DNA from 3 places in the Caldifermentibacillus hisashii genome. Region 2 is predicted to be linked to each of the others. Evidence: riboswitches for the same ligand, from Rfam matches in the RefSeq annotation. Region 2 holds a riboswitch; each other region holds the start of a gene.
The links. A riboswitch is a leader RNA that binds a small molecule or an ion and turns the genes downstream of it on or off. The one in region 2 is predicted to bind cobalamin.

Region 1 (11,155 bases), 1.2 Mb from region 2:
GAGAGAACGCCAAAAGCACCGATTCGTGAATCTTTCATAATCTCTAATCGTTTTTCCGGGTTACGAAACGAGAAATAACCGTCACTGACATCCATCCAGCCATCAAGATGCAAACCACCGGTCACAATGATCCAGGATAACCAGAGAAAAAATGCTACGGCAACAGTTGATAACGGCGTCCATTCCAGAAGAGCAAATGTAATAAACATATAGATAATCCCTTGTAAAATGCCTAATATCGGGAAAACGCGAATCGCTCGTTCCATATGCTCCCGATCCATCGGTACTTCATAAGGAACCGGAATACTTGTAAAAAATTGAATACACATGATCAGTGCCTTAATCGTCTTCATGGTGGTTCTCCCATGTTAAGACAATGTTTTTCACCTTTTCCCAATCAAGGATGTTCATGACACCCTTCATCTTTCCTCGCCTTCTTTCATAAAAATCGGAATCCCGGCTTCTATAAGAATAGCTTGATATGCATTTGTCACAATTTGCCGGTGCAAAAGACCGAGTATCCTGCTGTAAGCAAGCACAAGTTCATTATTGGCTAACGGTTCATGTAACACTTCATTACTGACAATAATTAATTTATTGACATGGGAACGGATTCTGTCAATCCCATACCACATCTTATCAAACAAGTCATCATGAAATTGAGCGGCTTTCCAGTCGTCCGAAGCAAAGAAAAACTCATTATTAAGCCAAGTCGTCAAACAATCAAGTAAAACAATATCCTCTTGACGAAAATGGTAGGCTAAATCACCGACAGATACCGGTTTCTCCCATGTCCGCCAAGGCAAGCCGCCTTTGGTCCGATCCTTTTTGTGACGGTCAATCCTTTTTTCCATTTCTGAATCTGTTGCCTGCATCGTGGCAATATAATGCAGTGTCCCGGTTGGTGATTGTTGCCACCATGTTGCAGCTGTTTTTTCGGCAAAACGGCTTTTTCCGCTCCGAACCCCGCCTGTTATAAAGATGATTGATGAATCGCTCGCCATTTTTCCATCACCTCAAGCAGGATATCGTTCTCTTTTTCACTGCGTATGGCAAAACGCAACCACTTGCCTTCTATTCCCGGGAAATTATATGTATGTCTCGGAACAATTCCCTCTTTTAATAAAAATTGGAAGAAAGTAGATTGATCCTCCATGCTTGGATCTCTTAGCAAATAAAAATTGACCGCCGATGGAAGAAAATCAAACCGGTGTTTTCGAAAATTACGAAACAGTCTTTCCCGCTCTTTTCTTACAAATAGTCTTGTTTGTTCAACATAATGTTTTTCATCAAGGCATCGTTCGCCCGCTTTTAAGGCTATCCCGTTCACGCTCCAATGGGATTGCTGATTTTGGAGGGATTGAACGATTTCCGCATCAGCCATCATATAACCTAATCTTACCCCCGGTATGGCATACATCTTTGTCATTGACCGAATCAAGATCAAATTCGGAAACTGATTTAACAAAGGAACGAGTGATTGATATGCATCAACAAAATCATAAAAGGCTTCATCAACAATCAAATAACATTTCTTCTCGGAACAGATCGTCAATATCTGTTCAATCACTTGTTTTTCAAAATAAATTCCGGTTGGATTATTCGGGTTACAAAGAAATAAAGCGTCTTGATCAGTCAGTGCTTCAGATAGATGAGGCACATCAATTTTTCCGTTATGATCGATAAAAAAATAAGAAATCGAACATTCATTTACCCGGCATGTCTGTTCATATTCCGAAAAGGATGGTTCAATAATCATAACTCGTTTTCCTGTAAGCCATTTTCCAATCAGCGAAATGATTTCCGCCCCACCATTGCCTATGATTACTTGGTCTTTATGCAGCCCTTCCTGTTCAGCAAGCCTTGTTCTTAAAGATGTTGCTTTTGGATCAGGATAGTAAATAATTTCTTGAAAAAAATCATCCCAATCTTCCCGAAGCGACTTCGGTGGACCAAGGGGATTAATATTTGCACTAAAATCATATATCTGTGCCGGTTGCCGGATTCCTGCCGCTTTATATAAATAATGCGGATTGGAACCATGTGTTGGCCAATTCAATGAAAACACCTCCAACCCATAATAGTATTAAAAACGCAAGGGAAGTTCTTTTTAAAATATTTATCGTTTCAATAATATCGTTACTTGTTAGTGGACGAAGCGGGTTCCCTATGAGCGCACGCCGGGAAACAACACCTTTATATGTATTCCGTCCGCCGAGTTGCACGCCAAGAAGTGCCGCAGCCGCTGCTTCACACCATCCACTATTCGGACTTGGATGGTTTCCGGCATCCCGAAATAAAAGTTGCCATGCTTCTTTTTTACTCCCTTGCAAAGTTTTATTGACCAATATCATAAGCATTCCGGTTAATCGGGCCGGAATCCAATTCATCAGATCATCAAGTTTGGCTGAAGCAAACCCAAACTCATGGTAGCGATCATTTTTATACCCAACCATTGAATCACATGTATTAACAGCACGATAAACAAAAGCAAGCGGGGCACCCCCAACAAAAGCCCAAAACATCGGTGCTGTTACCCCATCACTAGTATTTTCTGCGACCGTTTCCACCGCACCCCGGGTAATTTCACGTTCATCCAACTGATTCGTATCCCGGCCGACAATATAGGAAAGTTTTTTCCGTGCTTCATCCAATTGAAGATGTTGTAACGGCCGGTACACTTCTAAAGCCGCATCTTGTAATCCTTTTTGAGCAATTGTTGTTGAGATTAAAACAGCTTCCATCAAAACTCCCGCCACGATATGGATGCGGTAGGCAATAAAGGTAATACAGGATGTAACAAGAAGCACAAGAAATAGAATAAGAACCACCATTGCGAAACCTTTCCATTTCCGGGCCTTACCTCGGTTCCAATGTTTATCCAACAAGGAAATGAGCGAGCCCATCCATTTGACCGGATGCGGCCAGCTAGGTGGATCACCGACGATACGATCAATAATATAAGCGAGTGTGATTGCAGATACATGCTGGATAATCATAGGTCGGGACTCCGTTTTAGGCTTTTTTGGATTGCTTCAAGTGTACACTCATATACACCTTTTCCAATCAACTTTCCGAGGGGGGTAATCGTCCCGGCAAACTCTTGGTATTTTCCCTTTTGTGTCGCGGCAATTAAAATACTGTCGGTTGAGGTCCCGGTCGCAATGGTTCCTGTCTCTTGGTCGGGAATTTGCAATTCAGCCAGCGCCTTTACCTTTGCTTCTGTTGCCGTTATGATGGATTGGATAAATGCCTCTTCAGATAATCTGCCATTGACAATGATCCACGTATTGATTGTTCCCGGTCGATAAACAAAAGGATGTTCGACACTTCTCGATACATCCACTGCATTGCCGACCCCGGCTGTGACAACCACTAGTATGGAAAAGTCCTTGTCGAGGTATTGTTTGTATTGAACATTTTCCATCTTCACCGCCGTCATCATCCCAACCGTATTTGACGGGTCCAAACCTTCTTCCACAACAAAACGTTTTAATTCTTCACGATAGTTTCTTGAATGATATGATTTATCAACATACCGATTGATAAAAGTATTGTACCATCCAATACCGGAGCCAATAACGCCGGAGGACATTGTTTTTAACATCATAGGGGATTGGAGCAAAATGTAGTCATCGAAAACACCGATATGATTCTCCGTTACTTCTTCCGTCCCACCATTTTCTAAAGCATCATCCGGCAGTAAAACCATCAACGGGGCCGGCACTTTAGGATGCTGGTGCATTTCAATTTTCGTTTTAAACACTTGTTGAATCGTATTTTCCGTCAAAACATCTTTTGGTGTATCGTTTTTGATGACCTTTCCGTCTTCCAAGAGCAATAAACGGTCACAATACAGGCCGGCTAAATTAATATCGTGAAAAATCGAAATAATCGTCAACCCTTTTTCCCTCGTCCACTTGTGCAATAAATCCAATAAATCCTTTTGGTAGGATAAATCCAAATGATTTGTCGGTTCATCCAACAGCAAAATTTCCGGTTCTTGAGCAAGTGCTTGTGCCAAAAAAACCCGCTGTTTTTCTCCGCCAGATAAAAACTCAAGTGATTGCTCTTGAAATTTTTCAATACCGGTCCATTGCATCACTTCCTGAACCACTTCTTCATCTTTTTGACTCCATGTTTGAAATAAGCCTTTTTTATGCGCATATCTGCCAAGTGCGACCGTCTCCTTGACCGTATAAGAAAAAGCCTGTGAAGAATGTTGCGACAGAACAGCAATAACTTGGGCAAGCTCTTTTGCTGAAAATGATTGGATAGATCGGTCCCCTACAAAAATACTTCCTTTTAAAAATGGCAAAACTCCACTGATCATTTTTAATAATGTCGTTTTCCCACTGCCATTTGGACCTAATATCCCGAAAAATTCTCCCTGTTCAACAGTAAATGAAACATCTGTTAAAACAGGTTCGCCACTATACCCGCCGAATAGATTTTCAACCTTTATGGACGTCATCTTTCCCCTCCTTTCCTTTTGTTTCGGATTAAAATGGCAGCAAATACCGGAGCGCCGATTAAAGATGTAATCACACCAATGGGAAGCTCTGTCGGTGAAATGACGGTTCTTGCCGTAAGATCCGCTAATATTAAAAAAGCACTTCCGGTTAACATCGATAATGGTAATAAATGCTTATGATCAGGTCCCCACAGTAATCTTGTTAAATGGGGGATGACTAAACCAACAAAACCAATTGTTCCCGATACCGCAACAGCTGCCCCGGTTAAAATTGAGCCCGCTGTTAATACAAGCATTTTCCGTCTCTTTACATTTACCCCTAAATGCTGCGCCCTTTCTTCACCAAAGGACATCGCATTTAGTTCATTTCCATTCATAAGTAATAGAAACGAGCCGATAAGAAAAAACGGTAAAATAATCTGAATATATTCCCAACCTCTCATCGAAACGCTTCCCATTAGCCAGCTGACAATTTGCCGAAGTTCATCCCCTGTCAAAGCAATCATCAAGGATATAAAAGCACTTAAAAAGGAGCTAAAAATCACACCTGTTAAAATAATCGTTTCGACTTTCATTGAGCGATCAATTCTTTTTGCAAAAATAAGGACAGCAATAATGGTTATTAGGGCAAATAAAATACTTAGAAACGGCAGCGTATATGAACCGATGACAGGGATAGTGATATGCAAAAAGATAGTCAAAACAGCACCAACCGAAGCCCCGGATGAAACACCGAGCGTGTAAGGATCAGCTAACGGGTTTTTTAATAACCCTTGAAAGGCGGCTCCTGCAATGGCCAAGGACGCACCAACCAATCCCGCTAAAACGACACGGGGAAAGCGAATATTCCAAACGATTGTTGTATACATCGGATCGACATTTACATGCGATATATTAAAAAGACGTGATCCGATAATTTTGACAATATCACCAATCGGAACCGTTACAGTACCGATTGAAATACCGATGAGAATGGCAGCAACCAAAAGGATGGATGCTGCCATATACGCAAAAGGTTTCTTATTGGAAAATTTCCGGATAAACTGCTTTTGCAATTTCCTCTACCCCTTCAGCGAGACGTGGACCTGAACGAGTGACCATATCGGAATTAATATCGACTACTTGAGAATTTTTTACAGCATTCACCTGGTCCCAACCTTCTCGACTTAGCACTTGTTCAACTGCCCCTTCCGTATAGGATCCGTAAGTGATTATGATGACATCCGGATTGGCGGCAATGATCGCTTCCGGTTCAATTTTTGGCCATCCCTCTTCGGTCACCACATTTTCTGCATGAACGATTTTCAGCATTTCATCCATGAATGTATTTTTCCCTGCGGCGTAAATATCAGGGGCAGATATTTCTATATATACTTTCTTCTTATCTTGAATCTTTGCAGTTTTTTCACGAATTTTTTCAATTTTCGTCTTCATGTCATCAATAAGTAATTGTGCTTTAGCTTGTTCCCCTGTCGCTTTCCCAATCATTTTAATAGAATCATAGACGTCTTCAAAGTTTTCCGCATCATTCACAACAAGAACGGTTATGCCCGCATCTCGCAACTGTTGTAATCCGGCTTCAGAATTGTGAGCACCTGATGCATGTGCAAGCACTAAATCAGGTTTTAAGGAAATAATCTTTTCTACATTGAAATCCATAGAGCCAATTTTTTCTTTTTCTAATGCTTCTTCGGGATAATTATCAAAATCGGATACGCCGACAATTTCATCACCAAGTCCCAACGCAAAGGCAATCTCTGTATTGCTCGGAATTAAGGAAACAATTCTCTCCGGTTTTTTATCAATGACCACTTCCTGATCGACGGCATCTTTAATCTTAACCGGGAAGGCGGCTGTTGTACTTTCTGCTTGTTCTGTTTTAGTATTATCTCCGTTTTGATTTGTTTTCGAGTCATCCTTTGCCCCGCACCCGGCAAGTAATCCGAATGTAAGCAACAGGATTAGAAATATGTATCTTTTTTTCAAGGTGAATCTCTCCTCTATTTTGATAAACTAACTATCGATAAAATTCGATTGGTTTCGGCTTAAAAATGACCCTCATTAAAAGACAAAAAAACATCCTATCAATTCGAGGATGCAATGAACAACTATATTGCACACCTCCCTATCCGCGTAGGTTTTTTGGTGCAAAAGAATAGGCAGGTCTCCTGGCTCATGATCATCACTCTCTTATTCCGCCTTCCCATTCCGATGACAGTGGCTTGTATATAAGAGAGCTCCCATTTACAGTGGCGGGACCGCGTTGGATTTTCACCAACTTCCCTATTAAGTCTTTAAAAAAGACACCTAATCCTTTTGGATATGAAATTTTTTCTTATGCAAGAATTATAACATGTAGAATTGCTTAGTCCAAGTAAATATATTATCTATTTTTTAGACCTTTTTTCAGGGTAATTCAATAAGTTTTTTGTTATACTAATGAAAACGTATTTATTAAATAAAGTGAGAACTAGGAGGCGGTTTAAGATGGCAGAAATAAAAGCAGGTACCAATCAATTTTACATGGAAGAAGACGGGGAAGTCATTGCAAGAATTGAGTACATTCCTTCCGATCTCGACGGTAAACAACAAATCACTATAACCCATACGATTGTGAATGAAGGACATAATGGAAAAGGTTTAGGTAAACAGTTGGTAAATCAAGTGGCGGAATATGCGAAAGCAAACCAACTGCATATTATCGCTGAATGTTCTTATGCCAAAAAAGTATTGGAAAACAGTGAGGAATATAAAGATTTACTTCTCTAAATCATTTGGGGGCAGTCGATGTCCTCTTTTTTAATGGGAATTATAGAAAAGAGGAAATATTTTTATTATGATAGTGGTATGACTATTTAATGGGCAGGAGTACATTATGAACACGTATTCAAGAAAATTAGGGTTATTGCTAGTCATCCTCGGCGCGATATTTTGGGGAATCGGCGGCACTGTCTCACAAAAACTGTTTCAACAATTTGGTATCTCGGTCAATTGGCTAGTCACCATCCGATTATTGCTTGCCGGAATTGCGTTATTGACTATCCAATTTTTTAAAAAAGAACGGAGCCAAATCATTCGTGTATGGAAACAGAAAAGGTCATCCATACAATTAATTATCTTCGGGTTGCTCGGTATGCTGGCAGTCCAATATACATATATGGCATCTATCAGCCATGGTAATGCGGCAGTGGCTACACTTTTACAATATTTGGCACCTGTCATGATTATTATTTATACCGTTTTCCGCAGACAGGCCGTTCTTACCGGGCAAGACGTTATCACGGTTTGCTTAGCCCTTATCGGAAGTTTTTTATTATTGACAAACGGTTCGATATCTAAACTCTCTGTACCAATGCCGGCCATTATTTGGGGCGTTTTATCCGGTGTGGCACTCGCCTTTTATACATTGTATGCCGTCCCGCTTATCAAGCAATTCGGTTCCCTTGTTATCGTTGGTTGGGCCATGATCATCGGCGGTGTTGCTCTCAGTTTTATCCATCCGCCTTGGAGAATACATATAGCAACTTTCAACTTTGAAATCGTAATGTATCTCAGTTTTGTCATACTGTTTGGAACAATGTTAGCCTTCTGGTTTTATATTGAGAGTTTGCAAAGCTTAGAACCAAAGGAAACTAGTTTACTTGGTAGCCTTGAACCATTAGCCGCCGTGTTGACCACCGTCTTCTGGTTGAAAGTACCGTTTGGATTTTTTCAATGGCTCGGTTCTCTGTGCATAATCGGCATGATTTTATTATTAGCATTAGTGAAAAAACCAGTTTTAAAAGAAAACAGCTCAAACTATGATGAAAAAGCATTCCACAATTAATAGTTTGCATCGTGGAGGACTTTTTTCCGTGCATATAATGAAAAGACAAGTGGAGAATGTTGTTGTAGGCGTGAACCAAATCGTTTAACAAGCTAATTTCATAGGTGAACTCTGATGTATTATAGTCCTTAAACAAGGCAGAATCATCGAACGCGGCAACCATGAGAAGCTGATTGGAGAAAAAGGCAAGTACTATCAGCTTTATACCGGGGCGTTTGAGTTGGAATAGAGAAACTTTATGAATTTGGCAAAAAACCATCGGAGGTCCGGTGGTTTTTTGTCACGCGAGCTATTTGATTCATCTTAACCATTTTCTATTTCACTAGAATGATCGCTCATTGGCCCCACATCCTCATCACTAGTTACTTGAAAATCACTTTCAAAATAAATGCTACAAAACAAAGTGAATAAGATTACAAAAAGTAGCTTTTTCATTCCTCATTCTCTCCTTGTATGTTTTCATTACGTATTTGCAAAGCGAGCTTATACATTGAATTTGCTTGTTTATAAAGATTATTAGATTCATATAATGAAGCAAATAATTTAGAGTAATAAGCGGTAAGCATCCAATCATTCATCGATAAAAAGTAATCTATACTTAACTTTTGTATATCTATCATGCATTCTACAGTAAGATTGTCAGCCATTATTGTTTCAAAGACTTTATATTGTATGTCGAACTTTTCAGGAATCATGCCACTATCATTGGAACGGGCTTTTTGTATCCATTTTTTCGCATTTGAAAAATCTCCTAACGTATAATAACAACGGATTAGATTTAAAATAGCATTATTTGGGTCCTGATACGTTAAATATTTTGTTGCTTCTATATAATAGTTAACTGCCTCCAAATACTTCCCTTGGAATTCAAAGCAGTTCCCCAGATTATTATTAATAGCAAAACGATACTTTTTATGTTCCTCTTTCGGTAAGTAATCCAATATCCTTTCAGCCAATTGATACGTGTCTAATGAGTCTTGAAACTTGCCTAGATTATTATAGCAGGTGCCGAGAATGATGTGACAAGCTAAAGCCCTTTCTAAAAGATACTCATCTTTAAATATTGAAAGCGCTCGTTTCACATAGGAGCTAGCTAATTCATAATAGTATAGGTTTTTATAACTTAGGGCTAAATTGTAATAAAAAATACCCAGCTCCAATTTTCCCCCTAAACATTCATATCCATGTTGTTTTATTAGTTTTTCTCCCGTTTCAATTGCTTTCACAAAGTCATTCTTCTTAATATAAAATAACAGTAAAACATTAGCGAGAAGAAAGAAATTCCGATTTGTATCACAGGAAATAACTTGCCTAAGGGTATTGATTAACTTATCGGCTTCTTCCATATCATTTTTTATAAGTAGGTAGCGGCAATATACAATTTGAAATTTACTATAGGATTCTTCCCCAGCAATTTGTGCAAATTCCTTTAATTCCTCGATATCTTCATTTCCTTCGTTCATTTCCAATAAATTTCTATACCAATTTTCAATTCTTGAATCAACTAAACTACTATTTTGACCTATCAGTCTGTAATTGATTCCCAGCCTTTCAAAGAGAAGCGTATATAATCCATCATCCGCAATAACTAGATTATTTTCAATTCTACTTAGATAGGAGGGAGTACAAATTCCTCGACAAAGTTCGTCTTGTTTCATATTTTTCTCCAACCTTTTTAGTTTGACCAGTTTCCCAATATTAGACACGACAATCACCCCTTCCTCCAACTAACGCCTCATACATTCCTAATATACTGATTATACAAAAAAAGGGGCATTCTCAATTATTTCTATGAATGTAAGTCTTTATTTTTAAACTTACACAAGTCGATCGTAACTTTGTGTACTAACCCCTATATAAATTATATAAATTACGTAATTTACAATATATTATAATCAATGTATCTTTATAAGTAGATACTAGTATCGGAAATAAAAATAATTAAAAGAGAGCTATTAATAAAAATAAATTAATATAAAGGGCTGCTGAATGTTTATACGGGTTTGTTTTCGTTAGGCGAAGGAATGAGCAACGACTAAATTCGCTTGAGCATCAATAAGGAATATTAGTCTATCAAACCCATCGATTTTTATATTTCTTCTCTCAAAAAGGTTAGTTAATTTTTCAAATGCAATTTTCATTTATAGACTTAAAATCCGGTATATAGTATTCGTTTTATAATCTTAATACTTTATCCAAATTCCATCCAAAAATAGAATTCAAATACTTCAGCAGCCCTTAACTTTTTTATTTTGTCAGAAGGAAAAAGTAACTGCTTAAATGAACGATTTATACGTAAAAACTGGCTACATAGTTAAAATACTTCCATGTTTAAAATATATTCCACGCGCAACTGTTTCTTCTGCAGGCACCGATAGTGTAGGCGGTAAAGTGTATTTATACAGATAAAAATAGGGTAAGAGGGCTATCTCTCGAAGTGCTATTCTCTTTTTAAACAATCAATGGTATGAAACGCTTGGGATAGCCCTCTTTCGAATAGAGGGGACTTTCATGATAGAAATAAAAAATGTGACGGTCGCATATCAAACACAAACGAATCAATCAATATTCGTTTTAGATGATGTGTCAACTACGGTAGAAACGGGACAATGGGTATCGATTATTGGGCCATCTGGCTCGGGGAAGACTTCTTTTCTGAAATTAATCGGCGGATTACTAGTGCCGGCTAAAGGAACTGTGGTCATTGACGAAAAGAATATCTATCAAATGAAAGAGAATCAAAAGAAATCATTCCGGCACACAAAAGTTAGCTTTGTCTATCAACAGTTTCGTCTACTTCCACAGTTTTCTGTTTTGGAAAATGTAATGCTTCCACTCATCCCTTATAATAAAAG
Region 2 (11,155 bases):
TACCGTGCTGCAATTCATCCCGATTTATATAAGAAATCATTGTCGATGTACCGACCATTTTTTGCTGTCTTGCCAAATGATAAAAGAAGGCAAAACCGGAATAAAAGAATAAACCTTCAAGTAAAGAGCTGTAAACCATCGTTTTTAACACATGTATAATGGTCGGTTCAGCCGCAAAGGTATTATATACATCCATAATTCGTTCATTCCGTTTTAATAAAACCGGATCCCGCCGACCGGTTTCAAATGATTCCAATTGCCGGTCAAATGTCGTAACCGATGACAACACATAGGCGTAACTGTGATTATGCTCGCTTTCTTGGTCGGCAATTGTTGCCATAATTGATTTTACCGATGGATCGGTGGCAAAATCGGCAATCCGCATCGCAATATCGGTTTGCGGTCCGTCCAATGTAGCCAATAAGCCAATAATCTTCAAAAAAGCTTCTTGTTCGGCCTCGGAAAGTTGGGGAAATTGTTTAATGTCATGCGTCATATCGACTTCACTTGCCCGCCAGAATAACGCGCGAATTTGTTCCCGATAATCATAGAAATGCGGATAAGCGAGATCATTCCAATTTAATATTCCGCTTGCTTTTCCGCCAAACAAAGCCGTCGATTTATTTGGATTTTCCGGTTCTAAAACTTTTACTTTATTAAGTATTGCTGACAATAGTTGACAACTCCTTCTGTCCATTGGATTACTTTCCCTTCTTGGGTACCCCGCGGACTTTGTTCAATTTTTAACGGAGGCAGGGGGGAAGCATAAAACTTCGCCAATTTGTCCGCAGCTTTACAAAACAAATCATCCCCGCCAAATTGTGTGTCACCGGTGCCAAAAACAAAGACATTTTCCGGTTTATAGCCCAGTTGATAAACAAAGTCCTTAACGATTTTGGGAGTAGCTCCTTTTGCCCATGTAAAACTCCCCAAAAACAGTGCATCAAACATGGAAGGGTCCGGTATCGAGAGGTTTCGATTTGTGATTCGATACATGTCTACCGTTGCCCCTTCTTCCGATAAATTGCCGGAGATTAGTTCAGCCACTTCTTTTGTATTCCCGCTGAAACTTGCATAGCAAACCATAGCGCGCATTCATTGTCATCTCCTTCAATGTTTGTCAATATGATTCAAACAACATTTAGAAATTAAGAGGCACACCATTCGCACTCCTCGATATCCGTGGCAGTTGAACGGACGTAATAGGTTGACTTTATCCCTGATTTCCAAGCTTGTAAGTGTAAGTCCAGTAAAATTTGCGCTTTAATTGTATGTGGTACATAAAAATTAAATGAAATTGATTGATCAATATGGCGAGTGCGCGCTGCATTTTGCTTAATTGACCAGCGTTGATCGACAATATATGCGGATCGCCGATAAATATCATATGTTCGATGGTCCAAGTCAGGGGCAACAACCGGCAATTTATAATCTTTCTTTTCCTCATAGTAAAACGGTTTAAAGATCGGGTCGATACTCGCTGTAGAGCCGGCGATAACCGAAGTACTTGAGTTGGGTGCGACTGCCATCAAGTAACCGTTACGAATGCCGTATTTTTTCACATTAAGCATAATGTCGTTCCATTTCCCGGCGTTGTCTCCGGTCAGATAGCCTCGATCTTGGAAATAAGCTCCTGTCTGCCAATCACTACCTTCAAAAAGTGGATACGCTCCTTTTTCTTTTGCTAAGTCTGCGCTGGCCTTTATTGTCAACATGGCAATTTTTTCATATAATTGATCAGCCAATTGAACAGCTTCATCTGATTCCCAATGAATCCCTTTAAGCGCCAATAAATGATGCCAGCCAAATGTACCGAGTCCGATAGAACGATATTTTTTATTCGTGGCCGTGGCCTGTTTGACTTCAATTGTGTTCAAATCAATGACATTATCAAGCATCCGAACTTGAATCGGAATGAGTCGATCAAGTACATCGTCCGGAACGGCTTTTCCCAAATTGACTGAGGATAGATTACATACAACCATATCGCCAACTTTTTTATAGGTAATGATTGTATCGCCGTCAATCGTTTCATTATATTGAACGGTTGGTGACATATTTTGCATAATTTCGGTACAAAGATTGCTGGAATAAATCATGCCGGCATGTTTATTTGGGTTTTTTCGGTTTACCTCATCCCGATAAAACATAAACGGCGTACCGGTCTCAAGTTGTGACTTCATCATTCGTATCATAATTTGGATCGCCGGAACTTTTGTTTTCGAAAGGGCATCATTTTCTACACACTGAAAATATTTTTTTCGGAATGAACCTTCTCCTTTTTTCTCATCATAAAAATCTTCCATGCGAAATCCCATGACTTTTTCCACTTCAAGCGGATCAAATAAGTACCAGTCTCCTCTTTTCTCCACTTGTTCCATAAAAAGGTCAGGAATACAAACACCGATAAAAATATCGTGGGCACGCTGTCTTTCGTCACCATTATTTAATTTCAGGTCTAAAAAGGAAAGAATATCGGCATGCCAAACATCAAGGTAAACGGCAACAGCTCCTTTTCGCCGCCCAAGCTGATCGACACTAACCGCTGTGTTATTCAGCTGTTTAATCCAAGGAATAACACCGGACGATGCTCCTTTAAACCCTTTAATGGAACTTCCTCGACTCCGTACTTTCCCAATATAAACGCCAATTCCACCACCACTTTTTGAAAGTCTTGCTACATCGGTGTTTGAGTTATAAATATCAATCAATGAATCTTCTACGGTATCAATAAAACAACTGGATAATTGACCGTAAGAGAGTCCGGCGTTTGCCAAAGTCGGGGTTGCCACAGTCATATACAGATTCGATAATGCCCAGTAAGCTTCACGTACGAGTACAGAGCGTAATTCTTTCGGTTCGTCTTGCATAAGAAATAAAGCAATCGTAAGCCAACGTTCCTGAGGTAATTCATACGTATTTTTCTCATGGTCCGTGACTAAATATCTCGTAGCTAATGTGTGTAAACCAATATAGTCAAAAAGAAAATCACGTTCCGGCTCAATGATTTTTGCTAATTCCATGATTTCTTGTTTTGTATATTTTTCTAGTATTTTTGGAGAATAAATGCCTTTATCAACGAGTATTTTTTGTAAATGGTAATAGTCTCCATATTTTTGTTCTGCCGGATAGCCGCGGTTCTTGCTTGCTTTTTTATACAGCTGGTCAAGATAAAATCGTGCAGCTATATAGGACCAGGCACGATTTGCTTCATCAACGTTTTCAAGCGCAGTGGTAATGAATAATTTCGTTAATTGATCGGAGTTTATATTTTTCTTGAATTCAACACTTCGAAAAATTTTTTCTTTATACTCGGTTGTGTCAATGGCGGGAAAAGGGTTTGTCATTTGATCAATGATGGCCGCCAATTCTTTTTGATTGATTCCTTCATGTTCTAGTGTAGTTGTTGCCATAAAATCATCCTCCAATTAAACTAAAAAAATCCGCTCAAGGGAAGCGGATTAAACGATAGAAAGAAGCATACATAAAGTATCTTACTATCGTTTCATCTCCTTATCCCCCGAAGAATTGAAACTTGAACAAGTTATGGCAGGTCTCCTGACTTATGCTTCATCCTACTTAGATTCCTTCCCGCATCAAAGGAGATGCAGTGGTTTATATCCTTTCGTCGCAGTTACAGTTGCGGGGACAGTTCCGGATTTTCACCGGATTCCCTATTAAGCTTCTAAAAGCACCTTAACTTGCTAGTTTTCAATATATTGTGTATTTAATGGACTGGTTAATACTTTATATAGTATTGTAATGATAATAACATGAATTTGAATTGAAGGCAACAACTGGAAAACGAATGATAGAAAAATTCTTTTCCTGATTGATGGGCAGTCTTTCGCATACATAATATTTGTATTTAAGATAAGCTACACTAATTTCGAGTCATAGTTTTTACAGACAAAACAATTATTCGAACGGAGACCACTGAAAAAGTGCGTAATAATCTTGCTAAACACCGTATTTAGATATATTATCGGGTTTTATCATACTATATATGTTAGTATATCTTTTTAAATAGTTTTTCAATGGCCTTATTCGAACGTCTCTTCCGGCTTTAAATACTTGGCAAGCAAACCATGTTTTGGCGATAATAAGTAACTGGCTAAAAAGATAAGCCCGGTTGCAAATGCCATAGACCCGGAAATTGAAGTATCAATCCAAGCAGCAATAAAATATCCGATGACGGCGGAAGCGACTCCAAATAATCCGCTGATAACAAGCATCATGTGCAGTCGATCGGTCCAAAGATATGCGGAGGCTGCCGGGGTAATTAACATCGCAACGACCATAATCGCCCCAACCGCGTCAAAGGAAGCCACCGTTGTAATTGAAACCAGACTCATAAACAGATAGTGCATAAAAAGAACCGGTATCCCGACACTTGCGGCAAGTCCGGGATCGAAAGTGGTAATTTTCCATTCTTTATAGAAAGCGATAATAAATAATAAAACAACAAAAAACACGAGAGTTAAGATGGCTGCAGCTTTTGGAATGCTTCCCACGATTGGCAACGTAATTCTATTCCAGGGAATAAATGTGATTTCCCCCATTAAAGCATGCTGGACATCCAAATGGGCATTTCCGACAAAAGCTTCAATTAAAATAACCCCGATGGCAAAAAGGGTTGTGAATACAATTCCAATGGCCGCCTCTTGCTGCACATCTAAAGAGTTGAGCCATTGGACAAACAAGGCGGTCATAAGTCCTGCAATAATGGCACCGATGAGCATATGGACTCCGGTCAGTTCTTGCGTAATAATAAATGCAACAACAATACCAAGTAAAACGGTATGGCTAATAGCGTCAGCCATCATGGCCATTTTCCGTAAAATTAAAAAGACACCGATCAAACCGCATGATAAACCGACTAAAGATGCTGTCAAAATAATCCAGGCGGTGTATGTCATTCTATTGAACCTCCTTTTTCAAAACAGAGGTGGGGATTGATTGGATGATTTCCTGTTTTTTATGGTGCTTCATTTGCCAATATTGAACAAGAATTCCTTTTTCTTTTCCAAAAATTAACGAGATGATAAAAAAGCTCGCTGCCAAAACAACAATAAATGGTCCTGTTGGCCAACCGTTGCCGATTGCACTAATAAGCGTACCAATCGTACCGGATGCACCGCCAAATAGGGCTGAAATGATAACCATCGCTTGAAAAGAATGTGTCCAATAACGGGCACTGACTGCCGGAATAATAAGAAGTGCTGCGATAAGGATAACACCGACTGCTTGAATACCAACGACAATGGTTGTTACCAGAAGAATCGTATACACAACATCCATTCCTTTTAACGGCAAACCGAGCCCACTGGCAAACTGGCGATCAAATAAATAGATTTTCCATTCCTTAAATCCAATAACAACAATTGAAACAACCAAAATGGCAAGAATGGACATTGTCCACACATCTGATTGCACCATGGAAGCGGATTGACCCAGGATAAAGTTATTTAAGCCGCTTTGGTTCCCGCTTGTTCGGTTAGCGATCGTTAAAAGCATAATCCCAAAGCCGTAAAAGATTGATAAAATCATCCCCATTGCCGTATCTTCTTTAATTCTTGTTGAAGAGCGAATGCCTTGGATAAAAAATGCTCCGATAACTGCACTAATCGCTGCCCCGGTAATTAGAACAAATAAATGTTTTACTTTAAACAAGAGAAAGGCAATGATAACACCGGGAAGGGCGGCATGGGCAAGGGCGTCGCTCATTAAACTTTGCCGTTTCCAATAAGCAAGGGAGCCGATCGTCCCGGCTGCAATCCCTAATATTGCTGTACTCAATAAAACCCATTGTGTATTACTGTTTAACAGGATGGACCACATTTCCTATTCTCCCCCCGATCAAACGGATACTGCCGCCATAAGTAGTGGCTATATTATCCTCTGTATAAACGTCATTTGTTTTGCCATGCTTAATGACCGTGCGATTTAAGAAAAGTACATGGTCAAAATAATCTGCAACAGTCTGTAAATCATGATGAACAACCATCACTGTTTTCCCTGCCGCTTTAAGTTCATCCAGTATTTTCATAATGGCCCGTTCGGTAGCGGCGTCGACTCCGGCTAACGGTTCATCCATGAAATAGATGTCTGCATTTTGTACTAACGCACGGGCTAAAAATACCCGCTGCTGTTGTCCCCCGGAAAGTTGGCTGATTTGCCGGTTGGCATAATCAGCCATGCCCATTTTGTCCAAAGCCTCAAAAGCCATTCTTTGATGGGTTTTCGTCGGGCGTCGCAGCCAACCGATTTGACCGTATAATCCCATCATCACTACATCAAGTGCAATGGTCGGGAAATCCCAATCAACAGACCCTCTTTGCGGGACATAGCCAATCCGTTTTTTCATTTTTTTATAAGTGGAACCAAAAAAATGAACTTCGCCGGATAAAACCGGATGGAGCGCTAACATCGTTTTTATTAAAGTCGATTTCCCGGCTCCGTTTGGCCCAACAATACCCGTTAATGAACCCGCCTCTACTTGAAAATTGACATCTCGTAAAACCGTATTTTTTTGATAAGCGGCCGTTAAATTTTTGACTTCAAGGACGACTTCATTCATTTGTATTTGAGCCTCCTTTTAATGCGGTGTAAATTGTATCGATATTATGGCGATACATTCCTAGATACGTTCCTTCTTCCGTACCGGCTTTCCCCATCGCATCCGAGAAAAGTTCTCCTCCTAATTGAATAGGAACTCCTTGTTTTTTGGCTCCTTCAATAACAGCTTTGATGGAGCTCTCATTAATACTACTTTCAACAAAAACTGCCGGTACTTTATACTTAACAATGGTATCGATGGTATTTTGAATATCGGATATCCCGATTTCTCCATCTGTGCTAAGCCCTTGCAAGCCGACCACTTTCATATGATGCATACGTCCGAAATACCCGAAAGCATCATGTGCGGTCACAAGAATGCGCTGCTCTTCAGGAATTTCCGTAAGTTTCTTAGCGTCCTCTTTCAATTGCTGCAGTTTTTCAAAATACTTCACCTTATTTTCCTCAAAATAACTTGCATTTTCAGGAGAATATTCCTTTAATTGATCCACTGCTGCATCTAAAGCTTGTTGCCAAAGATCAATGTCAAACCAAATATGTGGGTCCACAGCATTATTTTCATCATGCAAAAGTTTCGATTTATCAATTGTTTCTCCGATGGCCAGTACAGATTTGGATTTTTCAATTTCTTCAAATATGTCAACCATATTTGCTTCCAGATGAAGACCGTTATAAAAGACGACATCGGCATTCTCAAGCGTCTGAATATCCCCGTGGGTTGCCTGGTATAAGTGAGGGTCAACAGAAGGCCCCATCAAACTTTTGACTTCCACGCGGTCTCCGCCAATAACGGAAAGTGGCTCACCAATTTGTGCAATCGTTGTGACAACAGTAATTTTTTTATTGTTATCCTTCCCTGCATTTTTTTGTTCGTTGTTTGTTGCTGACTTGTCGTTACAAGCAGCAAGTAAAAATGTGCAACATAATAAAATAATCCCCCAAAATTTTTTAGAAAAAGTAATCATGTTTCCTTCCTCCCCATTTTTTGCATTAGGCAAACTTTATTTATTATATACAATATATATGTGTACAACCAATTTTGTCAACGCTTATTTTTATTAATTCAAATATTTTTACCATAGGAAACTTGTAAAACAGTTTCATTCAAGGGTTAAACGAGAATAATCATTGACCTTGAACATATATTTTTGATCGAAACAAGATTGAGGCCTATTTTTTACCATCTTACTTGGAACCGGATCAATTAGCGACAGCAGGGAAAAAATTTGTGAAAAAACCGGTGTTTGGACGGGAAGGAAACACGGTGGAAATTTATGGGCCGAACGGAACGAAGATAATGGAGGATGCCGGGAAGGATTATACAAATTATCCAAGTTTGTATCAGGAATTTGTTGAACTGCCTGTGCGGGAGTTTCAATCGCTGAAAGGAAGACAGCTGGGACATTATATCATCGGCAGTTTCCTATTGAACGGCAGGGCAGGAGCTCTCGGGATTCGTATTGGGAATGCCATTACCGATAACCTGTCCTACTTTTTGCCGGTGGGGATGGGAACCTAAAAGTTATGGTTATTTAAGCGACTGGATACAAATAATATGGTTTCCTTTTATTCGTACTCCTATAAACATTTTGCAAAAAGTAATTTCAATTCGACATTTTAAAACACCCCAGAGGCTGGTTATAGATAAAATTAATATAAATTTAACTTTGCGTTTATGGTAAAATTGAACTATCAAAACAGTCGTGGTAGGAGCGCTCAGTATAATGTCTAAAGGAATTATTGATAACAAACAAACCGGTTTAGTCGGTACAATCCAAAAGAAAATTTTTTAAATAAAGTAGAGTTGCTGTATAAAGAAAATTCACCGGAATTTATATATTGCGTAACCCTTTATAATCTATTCAAGGATTTTTTGGATGGTAACCGGGATTTTCGTGCGTTACAGGGAAAAACCGGATTTGAAAATACTATCATTTGGAATAAATTCTATAACTTCCAAAAAGATGGTGTAGTAAGGGCTATAAATAAAATTGAAACATATGGTGGTTGCATAATTGCGGGTAGTGTAGGTCTCGGGAAAACATTCGAAGCCTTGGTAGTACATGAAGCAGCTGAAGAATTATTGAATTATATGCATTATTCAATAAGGAAACAAACAAAGGAAGAAAAATGGAGTATTATAAAGAACTACTTGTTTGGGGTAAACCTATCGTTTCTGATTTCCTTCAATCCATACAATACAACTAATCAAATTAAATTTCAACAACTTTTATGAATTCTATAAAGACATTGATATAGCCGTAGAGGCATTTGAAAACACGAAAACGATTGGAACCTTCAAGATCATTAAAGATGCTAAACAAAGAAAAGCCCAACAAGCATTAATCCAGCAAATCCAAGAAATTGAACAAACAATAACACGATTAAAAACTGCAATAAAAAAGGAATCGCAATTTAATAAAAAGGTTGAGTTAAATATTAACGTTCAACAATTAATAAAAGAGTTGGAACAGATAAAGAAGCAATTATTGAGGTAAAGGAGAAATGAGGCATGGAAAAGCTTGACGGTAAATCACTTGATCTTACAAAAGAAAATATCAATGCATTAAAGCAACTGTTTCCTGAAGTGATCACAGAAGGGAAGGTTGATTTTGATAAGTTGAAGCTAGTTTTAGGGGAAGAAATTGAAACGAATAATGAAAGATACGAATTCACATGGCACGGTAAAGCACAAAGCTTGAAATTAGCGCAAACACCTTCAACTGGAACATTACGACCAGATAAGGAATCAAGTAAGAATTGGGATACAACAGAAAATCTTTACATTGAAGGGGATAATTTGGAAGTATTAAAACTTCTTCAGAAATCCTATTTTGGTAAGGTTAAATTGATATACATTGACCCTCCATACAATACAGGAAATGATTTTATTTACCCAGATGATTTCCGAGATAATATTCAAAATTATAAAGAAATAACCAAACAAAATATGAAAGCAAATACAGAATCTAATGGTAGGTACCATACTGATTGGTTGAATATGATGTATCCCCGTTTAAAGTTAGCACGAAATTTGCTTTCAGAAGATGGAGTTATTTTTATAAGCATCGACGATAGTGAATAAGAAAAGTTAAAAATGATATGTAATGAAATTATTGGAGAAGATAACTTTCTTGCTCAAGTCATTTGGGAAAGAGCATATGCACCTGTAAATTTAAAAAAGAATTTTTCAGTAAGTCATGACTATATACTTGTCTATGCCAAAAAGGCTCGGACGCACGAGTTTTTTAATGGAAAAAATATCTAATGCAATTCCGCAATTAGTTTTGCGGAAAATTGCAAATAAGTTTGCGGTGAAATTTATGGAAAAATATGCAAGAATTTAGTATACGACCAAGAACCCTCTTGATACTCCATCATAGAACTTTTCTGTCTCCCATCACTTTAATAAACCGAGGAATAGGCCACACAAATGGAGGAAATCGAATGGATTCACAGTTAAAAGAACTAATTGATTTGGCAAAAACAACATTTGGATTAAATCACTATTATTTACAAAGATATGAGTTCTATCGGAGTGTAAATACCATTAATGAGACGGTTTATACATTATCCATGGAGTGGTTTCCTAATCATATAACTGTACATGAGGATGATGAGACGAACCCAAATGGTGCAGCCGGTATTGAAATAAATGTGAAAAGTCGTAAATTTACGCGTGCCATTTTTGCAGGAGGTATTTCATATGCAGAGGATGGAGTTAAGTTTAGCCATCTTAATATGGAAGCCATCATAAAATGGATTGAGGATAAAACAGGACTCATGTACGGAATACAATTCCAATTGAAAAGAGAACAAGAAGGCGAACTTACTTTTATGGCATGCCTTGATGGTGTTGATGTTTCACCGCCAGGATATATTGACATCAAATTTAATGAAGAAGGAAAGCTCACTTTATTTTCTATAAATGGTCAATTTCCTTCAAAAGAGCCGGTAAAAGAAGAAAACTACTCCCTTTCTCTTGATCAATTAGAAGATTTGAAAATGGAACAATTGAAATTGATTGAATACCCCTCCTATGAACAAAAAAAATTATATCCTATATATGGATTGGAAGAGATTTTTGTTACAAATGATGGGGGAGCTACGATTCCATTTGAATTTTTTGCGGATGAAAGATATTTTTTGACAATGGAACAAACGATTTTTTGGGATGAACCTATTAATGAACCTTTTCAAGCGAAAGAGATAAAATGGATTGAAGATATTTTAGCAGAACAAGCATTTTCATGTGAGCCTTCTCCCGATTCATTCCCCATTACTGGGGAAGAACAAGAGAAATGTATAAAGGCAGTTACAGATTTTTTGCGGCAGGAGTATCCAAGTGATTCAGGAAATTGGGTACTAAAACATCTTTATCGGGATAAAGGGTATATTCACGCTACACTGAAAGCCGTTAAACAAGAATATCAAGTGTTTCAACGGAAAATAAAGGTTTGGATTGATCCAAAGAGCTTTCAAGCTGTAAATTATATGGATAGCGAACTGATGCTAAAACCCCTTGACGACTTTCAACGGCCTGATAAAGTAACGATTTCAAAAGAAGAAGCGTTTG
Region 3 (11,155 bases), 400 kb from region 2:
CTCCCCCCTTCTTAACGAATTCTTCTGTAACATCGGCTGCTAATTTGTCAAACTTTGATGATTTTTTCATATATATAGTAACTAATGTCCAAGTCATTAAAAACTGGGCAAACGCAAAGATCCACGCCCAATTGATGTCTCCAAATGCCGGTTGATGCAACAATTTTGTATAAGAAGTCAAAATTGGTAAGGCAAAATAAAATAACAGGAAAAACACGGTATACGGAGAAAGAAATTTTTTCTTTTGATCCATTAATTCCTTAAATTTTCCCGTCTCAATGATTCTTTCAAACTTTGTTTTTTCTACTTCCAATTTTTCTTGCTTGGCATGATCCATAAATGATTCCTCCTCAGTACATTTTTAAGCGTTTACATTTTGAAAATTAAGATACTTTAAGAAATAATTCTTCCTGTTTTCTAAGATTTATTCCACCACCATTTCTAACTAAAATTCTTATATTTTAAAATATACATTTTTTAATTAAAATGGGCAACATATTTTTTATCTTTTTAAAATTTTTCTAAAATAATAATATCCTATTTATTAGGTCCGGACTGTCTTTTCAGCTGATTACGCTTTACCACAATACAGCTCCTGTAAACGATAATGATTGGCTAAATTGAATTGAAGGCGGTTTTTTTCGTCAATAATAGGGAGATTTATTATAAAAAATAAGGAACCTCTATTATATAGGCCCAGTCAGTACAGCAAACATTGAAAAAGTACTTCTTATGGATAAAGTCATGTGAGAAAATCTTTTATTGACTTTCTTTTCTTTTCCTGCCATAATATTTTTGACAAGTAAATGAGTACCTTTAAATTCAGTCCTGTGAGGCTGGCAAGGTTGGCGGAATACAACGTTATACTGTTTCTGTATCCTTTTGTGTTGGATGGACGGATATAGCACCTTGCCCTTGTACAGGCAAGGTGCTTTTTTATATATAAAAATTTTTTCGAATCGTATTTAAGAAGGAGAGAATGATGATGGAAAAAAATGTCATCCAAGTTCATGAAAAATTACCCTTTTGGGAAAGTCTCCCACTAAGTTTGCAACATTTATTTGCAATGTTTGGGTCAACTGTTTTAGTCCCTGTGTTATTCGGCGTCGATCCCGGGACAATTTTATTAATGAACGGAATTGGTACACTCATTTACATCTTTATTACAAAAGGAAAAATTCCCGCATACCTTGGATCAAGTTTTGCCTTTATTTCACCGGTTTTCGTTGTGTTGGGCCGCTATTCCGGTTTGGAAGGGTATAGTTATGCTCTTGGTGGATTTTTTGCTGTTGGGGTCATTCTGGTCATCATTGGTTTAATCATTAAGGCTGTCGGTACCGGATGGCTGGATCTCATTTTTCCCCCGGCTGCAATGGGCGCTATTGTTGCCGTTATCGGGCTTGAATTAATACCAACTGCTGCCCAAATGGCCGGATTTATTGCGCCGGCAGATGCAACCACAGACTGGGCCATGGATCCAAAGACCGTGACTGTATCGCTTTTGACTTTGGCCATTACTATCGTTTGCTGGGTAACATTACGCGGCTTTTTGAAAATTATCCCGATATTAATTGGGATTATCAGTGGGTATATCATCGCTTTCTTTGCCGGTCTTGTTGACTTTACAACGGTAAAAGAAGCATCATTCATTGCCTTACCAACCTTCTACTCTATTAAATTTAACTGGTCTGATATTTTGGCAATTATTCCGGCCGCTCTTGTCCTAGTTCCGGAGCATATCGGGCATACAATGGTTACCGGAAACATTGTCGGAAAAGATTTAACAAAGGACCCCGGGTTGGACCGCTCATTTTTAGGGAACGGGATTTCAACAATTCTGTCCAGTTTGGTTGGCTCAACACCTAATACAACTTATGGGGAAAACATTGGTGTCTTGGCCATAACAAAAGTGTATTCAACATGGATCATTGGCGGAGCAGCAGTCATTGCCATTTTCCTTTCCTTCTTTGGTAAATTTGCAGCATTAATTTCTTCTATTCCAACGGCCGTCATGGGCGGAATTTCCTTGTTGCTGTTCGGAATGATTGCTGTGAGCGGTCTCCGTACACTTGTGGAAGCAAAAGTTGACTATGATAAATCACGAAACTTAATCTTAACTTGTGTTGTTTTAGTTGTCGGCCTAAGCGGCGCTACAATTCAACTCGGCTCGGTACCGCTAAAAGGTATGGGCTTGGCTACCATTGTTGCCATTATTCTGAGCTTATTCTTCAAACTCCTTGATGTTTTGAAATTATCGAATGAAAAATAGATAACTAATTTGTAAGATTTGAGGCATTTTTACAAAGGGGTTAGAGGCAACTGAAAAAGTCCTAAATAATTATAAGATTACTTGCTTTTGTGGTCTGACCTACTATAAGTAAGTGAACTTATTCGAATTTTTGGGTATTCGCACTTTTGTGTGGTGGTATAACATAGATAGTTTATTAGAAGGGGGCTTGACATGGAGCCTCGGCGGGTATGGTTCTCCTGCCGAGAAGCCAGATGTCACAACATCGGCACCGCCAAACAAGGCTACCATACCCGCTACTCCATATAAAGCCCCAAAACCTATAAACCCATTGATAAGTGCGATGAACCGAATTTTTTCAGTAGCCTCAAGGGGTTACAGGAAAATGTCCCATAGTTTGGTGCTATGGGACATTTCATGTTGATATACAAGAGGAATTGGCTCATTGATAGGGGCAATACCCCGGTTATGGGATATTTTGATTAAAGATTCCGAGACCAATGAAAAAGTGCAAATATATCCATAAGATTGACCGTCAAACACCATATCTATTTATATCCACGTGGTCTACCCTACTGTATATTGTGTGAGCAAACTTATTCAAATTGTTTTTCGCTTTAAAGATTTCTTGAAAAGTGTCCTATTGAATAATTTATCTTGAAAGAACCACTCTCGTCACCATATTTGGGCGAAAATCTGCTTTTTTTGACGACGGGACTCTTTCTCGTCATCTTTTTGAGTCGAAAAACGCCATTTTTTGACGACGAGACCACTTCTCGTCAACTTTTTTGGGCGAAAAACACCATTTTTTGGCGACGAGACTCTTTCTCGTCGTCACTTTGGGGTAAAAAACTCACTTTTTTGGCGACGAGACTCTTTCTCGTCACCTTTTTGAGTCGAAAAACGCCATTTTTTGACGACGAGACCACTTCTCGTCAACTTTTTTGGGCGAAAAACGCCATTTTTTGACGACGAGACCACTTCTCGTCACCTTTTTTGGGCGAAAAACCCCACTTTTTGGCGACGAGACTCTTTCTCGTCACCTTTTTGAGTCGAAAAACGCCATTTTTTGACGACGAGACCCTTTCTCGTCGTCACTTTTGCTCGGGAAACTCCATTTTTTGGCGACGAGACTCTTTCTCGTCGTCATTTTGAGCTGGAAAACTCCACTTTTTGGCGACGAGACCACTTCTCGTCAACTTTTTTGGGCGAAAAACACCATTTTTTGACGACGAGACTCTTTCTCGTCACCTTTTTGAGCCGGAAAATGCCACTTTTTGGCGACGAGACCACTTCTCGTCAACTTTTTTGGGCGAAAAACACCATTTTTTGGCGACGAGACTCTTTCTCGTCACCACTTTGGGGTAAAAAACTCACTTTTTTGGCGACGAGACTCTTTCTCGTCGTCACTTTTGGGCGAGAAACTCCACTTTTTGGCGACGAAACTCTTTCTCGTCGTCACTTTTGCTCGGGAAACTCCACTTTTTAGCGACGAGACCTCTTCTCGTCACCTTTTTGAGCCGGAAAATGCTCATTTTTGGCGACGAGACCTCTTCTCGTCGTCATTTTGGGGTAAAAAACTCACCTTTTTGGCGACGAGACTCTTTCTCGTCGTCACTTTTGCTCGGGAAACTCCACTTTTTAGCGACGAAACTCTTTCTCGTCGTCATTTTGGGCTGGAAAACTCCACTTTTTGGCGACGAGACCACTTCTCGTCAACTTTTTTGGGCGAAAAACTCCATTTTTTGACGACGAGACTCATTCTCGTCACCTTTTTTGGGCGAAAATCTGGTTTTTTTGGCGATGAGACGCCAAGTCGAGAGGCCAAATCTTGCCTCGATAAACCGAAAACTTGCTCATATAAAATCTCACATACTACATAAATAAGAGCAAGCTAACCGCCATGACCGCCATACCGGCAATCAGGCCGTATATGGATTTATGTGCTTCATCATATTTTTTGGCAGCGGGTAACAACTCATCTAATGAAATAAACACCATTATCCCCGCCACGGCAGCAAAAATAATACCGAACACTAAATCTGTTAAATAAGGCAGTAAAACTAAATATGCAACTAGAGCTCCGAGTGGTTCGGATAAACCGGATAAAAAAGATAACTTGAACGCCTTCCTTTTACTCCCTGTTGCATAATATACCGGAACCGATACAGCGATGCCCTCAGGTACATTGTGAATAGCAATGGCAACCGCAATTGAAATACCTAATGTCGGATCTTGCAGAGCTGAAGCAAAAGTGGCAATCCCCTCTGGAAAATTATGAATCCCTATAGCCAAGGCTGAGAAAATCCCCATTTTCATTAAACCCGGATCGTCCGAAGTTAAGCCCGGTCTGTCCTTCATATCTTCCACTTTCCTTAACTCATGTGGATTATTCTGTTTTGGAATAAATTTATCAATTAATGCAATCAATAACATACCGGCAAAGAAACTAATAACGGTAATCCAATTTCCTGCAGGGCTACCAAGTTCTGTGACCAGTGCGTTTTGTGCCTTTACAAAAATTTCAATCATAGAAACATAAATCATCACACCCGCGGAAAACCCTAATGCTAACGAAAGAAATTTTGTATTTGTGGTTGAAGTAAAAAATGCTAAGACACTTCCGATTCCGGTCGCCAAACCGGCCAATAATGTCAGACTAAAGGCGAATAATACATTTATATCCATCCTGGTTTCTCACCTCAATTCACAAAAATAATATGCTACTATTGTTTAAGAAATACAAAATTTCCCCTTAATGACTCATCTTATATTCCCATCTAAAAAGTTTGAGTCAACGAGAAAGATAAGTTGGAGGGACTTTTCACTTTAAGTATCGAGGCAAGAATTTTTCCTAATATAAACATTTAGTAGTGGAAAATTGATAGGATCATATGAATTATTTTATGACAAAAAAACCAGCCTATGCAAGACTGGTTTCTTTTGTTTAATGAAAAGCCACATTTGCCGTAGCTTTATAATGAAGTTTTAAAACCACCACTCTCAGACAAGTGGGTGTTTGCAATAGTGATCCTGCTTGCCCTCCAAGTCATATAGACAGAGATATGTCATTCACACTATATTCTCTTAAACTCCCTATAAATACTTAGGTGAAAAACTTAATTATTTATACGAACAATGCAGCTTACATTTTGATAATATACTATTCTCCCGTAAAATTCAATGGAAAATTTATGTTGGTTTGGGAGCGCTGTCATTTGTTTTTTAAAAATGTTGCCGGCATAATGACCGCAACTACTTCTCCTTTGGCACAAGGAATATCCCCAGCATATACCTCTGTTAAAACTTTCCATTTTTTTGGATGAATTTCCTCTACCATTCCAATAGCCTTTAATATCACGTTTTGTGGGGTCGGCTGTAAAAAGTCAACATGCAATGAACCTGTTACAAATCTTGGTGGTTCGGTACCGTCACCGAGTTCATGTCCATTTTTATAATGTAATGCTAATGATGCAGACCCTGTACTATGGCAATCAACAAAAGAAGCAAGTAAACCTCCGTAAACAAAACCCGGGATGGCTGTATGTTCCGGTTTTGGTTGATAATAGGTGACTGTTTTCTCTTCGGGTGTTAACCAACCTGTCCGAAAATGGTGACCTTTTTCATTTAGTCTGCCACACCCGTAGCACCATGCAATTTCTTCCCCATAATAATCTTGAACTGCCTGTTCGACCAATTCTTCCATATGAAATCCCTCCTTCTATAACATTATACGATAAACGATTAAGAATAATATATTCATAGTTAAAATTTTTCAAGGGATTCGGGAAAATTGGCTGTTTACCATATTACAATTACTTGTTTTCCTATTCCATAAAAATTTTGGTTGAAAAAGCTGAATTATAATCTCTTTTTCAAGACTCATTTTATATTCTCTTGATAGGTAAGTTTATTCAAATCTTTTTCTTTTGGAATAACATCGTTTTCACAGGGAAATTATTGACAAAATCACTGTCAAAAACTATGATTTAGTTAAAATGATAATTTCATATAAGAAATAGGTGGCTCATTTAAATATGAGTCTTAAAAGGGAAGTTCGGTGCAAATCCGACGCGGTCCCGCCACTGTAATTGGGAGTTCTCTATCGGATACCACTGTTTTCATAACGGGAAGGTGTAGAGAATGATGAACATAAGCCAGGAGACCTGCCTGTTTCAAACGCCATAACCCTACGTGGATATAGGGGGTGTGTCTGTTGCATTGAAAAAGTAGTTTAATATAACTTCATGCACAAATACATCTCCTCCATGAGATGTTTTTTTATGGCAAAAAACAACAAAAGGAGGAATGATTAGTGAATTTCGCAAACAGAGTGGGAAAAAGAATTTTCGTTTTTATCGCATTAATTTTACTGATTACCCAAAGTAGTATCTCTTCTTTACACCACGTTTTAGCAGATACACCTGAAAATAAGGTCAATGTTTCCGTTATGAAAGAAGATGGCAGCTTTTTGATCGAGCGCTCAGTCGTTGATTTTTCCGATGGGGATACGGCTGGTGATGTGCTAAAAAAGGCTGCAACCGATGTCACCTTTGAAGACTCCGATTATGGCCCATATTTAAAAGCAATAAAGGGTGTTGTTGCTGAAGGAAACAAGTATTGGGGATTTTTTGTAAATGGAATCGCTTCAAATACCGGTGTAATGGATAGCAAAGTAAAGCCGGGTGACCAGTTGCTATTTCGAGTAATTGATTGGACAAAGAACCCTACTGTGCAACCAGAAGAACTCTCATCAATTATTGAAAAAACAGCGGCTCATTTGCTTAGTAATAATTCTCTTGATTGGTATGGAGTCCTTACATTAAGCATTTTGAATAAAAATATTCCACAATCCATAATTGATTCAAAAATTAATGAAGTTGTGGCCAATAACGGTGAGTTCCGGAAAGTAACCGATTTGGAGAACACAATTATTTTATTATCTGCTGCCGGTAAAGATGCAACAAATATTGAAGGCATCAATTTGATCGACCTTTTAGTTACACACGAACGAATGACGAATCAAGGAAATAATGGGCCGATTTTTGCCTTATGGGCACTTGATAGTGGTAATTATACTATTCAAAATCCAAATGCCGAATGGACAAGGGAAAAATTAATTAACCATATAATAGGTGCCCAATTAGACAATGGTGCATGGTCCCTATACGGCCCGACTCCTAGTGTGGATATAACGGCAATGACACTGACGGCTATGGCTCCTTATTCAAATCAGGAAAACGTAAAAGCAGCCATTGAGAAAGCTGTAGTCTGGCTCTCAGCGACTCAAACAGACAGTGCCGGATACTACGATACTTTTAACGGTGGAGAATCAAGTGAATCGATAGCCCAAGTAATTGTCGGATTATGTGCCAATAACATCGATCCAACCGGTAAGCAGTTTACAAAATCTGAGTTGAATTTAGTTCAGCGTCTTCTTCATTTTCAAAAGGATGACAATGGATTTGCCCATTTACTGACACAAGATTCAAATAGCATGGCAACGAATCAAGCATTTTTCGCATTAGCCTCTTATCAAAACTTTTTAAAAGGTGAAGTACCTGGTAAAGAACCAAATCAGCCTGAAGTACCCGAACCAACAACTCCAGAAACACTTTCACCGGAAGAATTTGCAACGGCTTTAAATAGTAGCCGTCAATACTTGCTTGACCATCGTGTTAATGATTTGTATAGTACCGTTGCATTTAATGCTTTAGGGGTAACGATTCCAAGTGATTATATTGATCAGTTAATAAACCAGGTTACTGCCAATAAAGCTGAGTTTCGTAAAGTAACTGATTTAGAGAGTATTATTTTATCTTTAACCGCTGCTGGCAAAGATGCGACAAAGATTGCCGGCTATAACTTAATTGAACAGTTGGTTAATCATAAAAATATGACGAATCAAGGAAATAACGGGCCTATCTATGCCCTGCTTGCTTTAGATAGTGGTGGCTATCCTGTTAATGAAAAGGCTGACTGGACAAGAGAAAAGATAGTTGACTATATTGTAAAAACTCAACTTAATAACGGGGCATGGTCTTTAGCAGGAGAAACGCCCAGTGCAGATTTAACCGGGATAGCGATTGCTGCTCTTGCTCCCTATTCAGAAAATGAAAATGTTCAAGCAGCCATTGAGAAAGCTGTAGACTGGCTTTCCAGTAATCAAACGAGCTCAAGCGGATTTTATGATACTTTCGCTGGAGGAGAAGCAAGTGAATCGATCGCATCTGTCATTATCGGTTTATCAGCAGCAGGAATTGATCCGACAGGTAGTGATTTTACAAAAGCAGAAGGGAACCTAGTCAAACGATTATTGGACTACAAAAATGCTGATGGCGGATTTTCTCACCTTATATCGGAACGTGAACCCAACCCGATCGCTAGCTCTCAGGCAACTTTGGCTCTCGCTGCATATCAGAAATATAAAAATAATCAAGGTTCTGTATTCCATCTCGTTGGCGACCTCGAACCGGTTCCAATAAAAAATTCGGTCGAAATAAGTAAAGAACAAGATCAACAGGTGAGCAAAATCGAAACAACAAAAGGTGCTGCCACAAATCTAAACGGTAAGGAGCAAAACAACTCAGAAAAGACATTGCCAGAAACTGCAACGAACACGTATCTCTTTCTATTCATTGGGATTATACTCGTTACACTTGCGGTCATGGTTACTATTTATCAGCATAGGAAAAAGGCTATTAGCAAGTAATTTTTACATGTATAAGCATTTCGATTTGGTTTGCAAATTTGTTGAGCACTTATGTTATCAAGTAGTTTCAATATGTGTCAACATTTCAATTTGAGTTACCAAAATTGTTTATCAAGGACTTTAAACATGTATCAGCATTTCGTAGGGGTTCAATTATCTTAGAATCCGTGGACATCATGCTCTATCAGTAAACTGGACATGCCGCAAAGATAAGGATACTGGACACGAAAATTCTTTGGAGGCCCTACTTCAAAATCGAATTTATCCAGTAAGTGGTTCTTAATAAAGGAGGGCTATCGTGAGAAGCGGGAGCCCTCCTGTACAACCACTTAAGTAGAGAATCATGGTTTTGGACAGAAAGCTGTGAAGGGACTCCTATTCAACCATTCAAGGAGGGAGAATCATTGAAACTTTGCAAAAAAGCACTATTTATCCTTTTATCCGCCTTCATTTTATTGTTTGCAGTTGGTTGTCAAAAAGACAGTGCATTACCTGAAAATGAAACGCTTTCCGAGAAAACAACACTCGAAAAACCTTCTAAAGAAGAACATGAAATGAAAGGAAATAAGGAAAACGGTTCAACAGAAGAGGGAAATTCAGAAAACAGTCCAAAGGAAAATGAGACAAAAGCTAATACAGAAAACAAACAATCAAATCCAAACACAGATAAAGCAACTGAGAATACAGGCAATAAGCAAGAAAATACAAATACCAACACAGCAAATAAATCGAATACCCAAACTTCTAAATCCGTTGAAAATAAAAGTACAACACCAGCACCGAAAACTGAATCCGGGCAGCCAGTGAACGGAGGAGGACAAACTTCCGCACCCGCACCAGCGCCAAAGCCGAAGAAGGATACCGTTACCGTATCGGTGGATGGTTACCAGGGGCCAATAAATGCACCGATTCCAACGGTCTTTCTTTCCCCGACAGAGGTAGAAATTGAATCGGGATATACCGCACTCGATGCCACATTAAAAATTTTAAAAGACAAAAAGATACAGATTAGTGTCAGAGGATCGGGCGCAACTGCTTATGTTGAGGGAATTAACAACATATATGAATTTGACTATGGCCCACTAAGCGGCTGGTTAATCGAAGTAAATGATGTATTAATAGATAATAGCGCGGGGATTGAGCCAATAAAAAATGGTGATAAGATTGAATGGATCTATACACTAGACTACACGAAAGATACCACTTACTAAAAATTTACAGGTGATAAATAATGATGATCAGTAAAAGACAGACAGTTGGAGGGGGCAAAGCTGATGGATAACGGATTCCGCTCTCTCCATCCTTTTGTCATATTTCTCTATTACGTTTTAGCCATTGCCATGATTATGCTTTATCAGCATCCATTTTTTTTGACCTTTGCATGCCTTCTTCTCGTGATTTTTAACTTTGTCTTAGATCAGGGAAAAATGCTAAAAAGATGGGTATCCATGATGATTGTTTTATCCTTGTTATTCCTTATTTTAACACCATTGACGAATCATCGCGGCAGTCATATTTTGTTCTACCTATTTAACAGTGCAATTACATTGGAAGCCTTGGTCCAAGGATTGCTAAATGCCTTGACCCTAATCGCCATTCTTACTCTAACGATTACTTTTAACTATTGCATGACTTCGGATAAATTTTTATTTTTATTTTCCAAGTGGATGCCAAAATGGTCTTTGTTAGCCATGCTTTCCGTTCGATTTGTTCCCTTGCTGAATAGAAGACTGATGGAAATCACAACTGTACAAAAAGGAAAGGGTTTGTCCGTCGCTTCCGGCCCTCTTAAACAAAGAGTCAAACATGGTTTATTGCTTGTTCAAGTGTTACTCACCTGGTCACTGGAAGATGGTATTCAAACAGCTGACTCGATGTCAGCAAGGGCTTATGGATTACAAAAAAGAACGAAATATACCCCCTATAAACTACATATGAATGATGGTTTCATGATACTCATCCTGGCAGGTTTAACAGGCACCGGCATATTTGGCTGGTGGTTGGGTGATGGCGTCCTTACCCTAACACCATTTTTAGAACCAACCATTTTATATGGGCGTGAATGGGTATTTTTTACGATTTATGTTCTCATCATTGGATTTCCGCTAATTGTGGAAGGAAAGGAGGCTATACAATGGCAATATTGGAAACGGTAAAGGTAAGTTTTACATACCCGGATCAATTGCTACCAGCCC

Region 1: another riboswitch for cobalamin. It lies ahead of NSQ14_RS14880 (ABC transporter substrate-binding protein); the one in region 2 lies ahead of NSQ14_RS01545 (ribonucleoside-diphosphate reductase subunit alpha).
Region 3: another riboswitch for cobalamin. It lies ahead of NSQ14_RS18425 (DUF4430 domain-containing protein); the one in region 2 lies ahead of NSQ14_RS01545 (ribonucleoside-diphosphate reductase subunit alpha).

What each region holds. Positions count from the first base shown of each region.
Region 1 covers NZ_CP155467.1:3,040,425-3,051,579, forward strand. The annotation lists gene cobS (adenosylcobinamide-GDP ribazoletransferase) at 1-353, opposite strand, end outside; gene NSQ14_RS14855 (bifunctional adenosylcobinamide kinase/adenosylcobinamide-phosphate guanylyltransferase) at 420-1,004, opposite strand; gene cobD (threonine-phosphate decarboxylase CobD) at 974-2,059, opposite strand; gene cbiB (adenosylcobinamide-phosphate synthase CbiB) at 2,016-2,999, opposite strand; gene NSQ14_RS14870 (adenosylcobinamide amidohydrolase) at 2,996-4,474, opposite strand; gene NSQ14_RS14875 (FecCD family ABC transporter permease) at 4,471-5,529, opposite strand; gene NSQ14_RS14880 (ABC transporter substrate-binding protein) at 5,495-6,460, opposite strand; cobalamin riboswitch at 6,616-6,800, opposite strand; gene NSQ14_RS14885 (GNAT family N-acetyltransferase) at 6,962-7,243, shown strand; gene NSQ14_RS14890 (DMT family transporter) at 7,350-8,300, shown strand; gene NSQ14_RS14895 (hypothetical protein) at 8,604-8,735, opposite strand; gene NSQ14_RS14900 (hypothetical protein) at 8,732-9,958, opposite strand; gene NSQ14_RS14905 (ABC transporter ATP-binding protein) at 10,812-11,155, shown strand, end outside.
Region 2 covers NZ_CP155467.1:298,353-309,507, forward strand. The annotation lists gene NSQ14_RS01535 (ribonucleotide-diphosphate reductase subunit beta) at 1-697, opposite strand, end outside; gene NSQ14_RS01540 (flavodoxin) at 649-1,095, opposite strand; gene NSQ14_RS01545 (ribonucleoside-diphosphate reductase subunit alpha) at 1,149-3,413, opposite strand; cobalamin riboswitch at 3,532-3,714, opposite strand; gene NSQ14_RS01550 (metal ABC transporter permease) at 4,044-4,919, opposite strand; gene NSQ14_RS01555 (metal ABC transporter permease) at 4,921-5,841, opposite strand; gene NSQ14_RS01560 (metal ABC transporter ATP-binding protein) at 5,816-6,580, opposite strand; gene NSQ14_RS01565 (metal ABC transporter solute-binding protein, Zn/Mn family) at 6,573-7,544, opposite strand; gene NSQ14_RS01570 (glutathionylspermidine synthase family protein) at 7,742-8,098, shown strand; gene NSQ14_RS01575 (hypothetical protein) at 8,384-8,815, shown strand; gene NSQ14_RS18845 (DUF4391 domain-containing protein) at 8,835-9,077, shown strand; partial or broken gene NSQ14_RS01580 (site-specific DNA-methyltransferase) at 9,092-9,799, shown strand; gene NSQ14_RS01585 (hypothetical protein) at 10,027-11,155, shown strand, end outside.
Region 3 covers NZ_CP155467.1:3,852,752-3,863,906, forward strand. The annotation lists gene NSQ14_RS18390 (DUF485 domain-containing protein) at 1-337, opposite strand, end outside; gene uraA (uracil permease) at 986-2,269, shown strand; gene NSQ14_RS18400 (hypothetical protein) at 3,083-3,229, opposite strand; gene NSQ14_RS18405 (hypothetical protein) at 3,655-3,783, opposite strand; gene zupT (zinc transporter ZupT) at 4,124-4,936, opposite strand; gene NSQ14_RS18420 (PaaI family thioesterase) at 5,463-5,954, opposite strand; cobalamin riboswitch at 6,252-6,436, shown strand; gene NSQ14_RS18425 (DUF4430 domain-containing protein) at 6,564-8,960, shown strand; gene NSQ14_RS18430 (DUF4430 domain-containing protein) at 9,365-10,171, shown strand; gene NSQ14_RS18435 (energy-coupling factor transporter transmembrane component T) at 10,235-11,116, shown strand; gene NSQ14_RS18440 (ABC transporter ATP-binding protein) at 11,095-11,155, shown strand, end outside.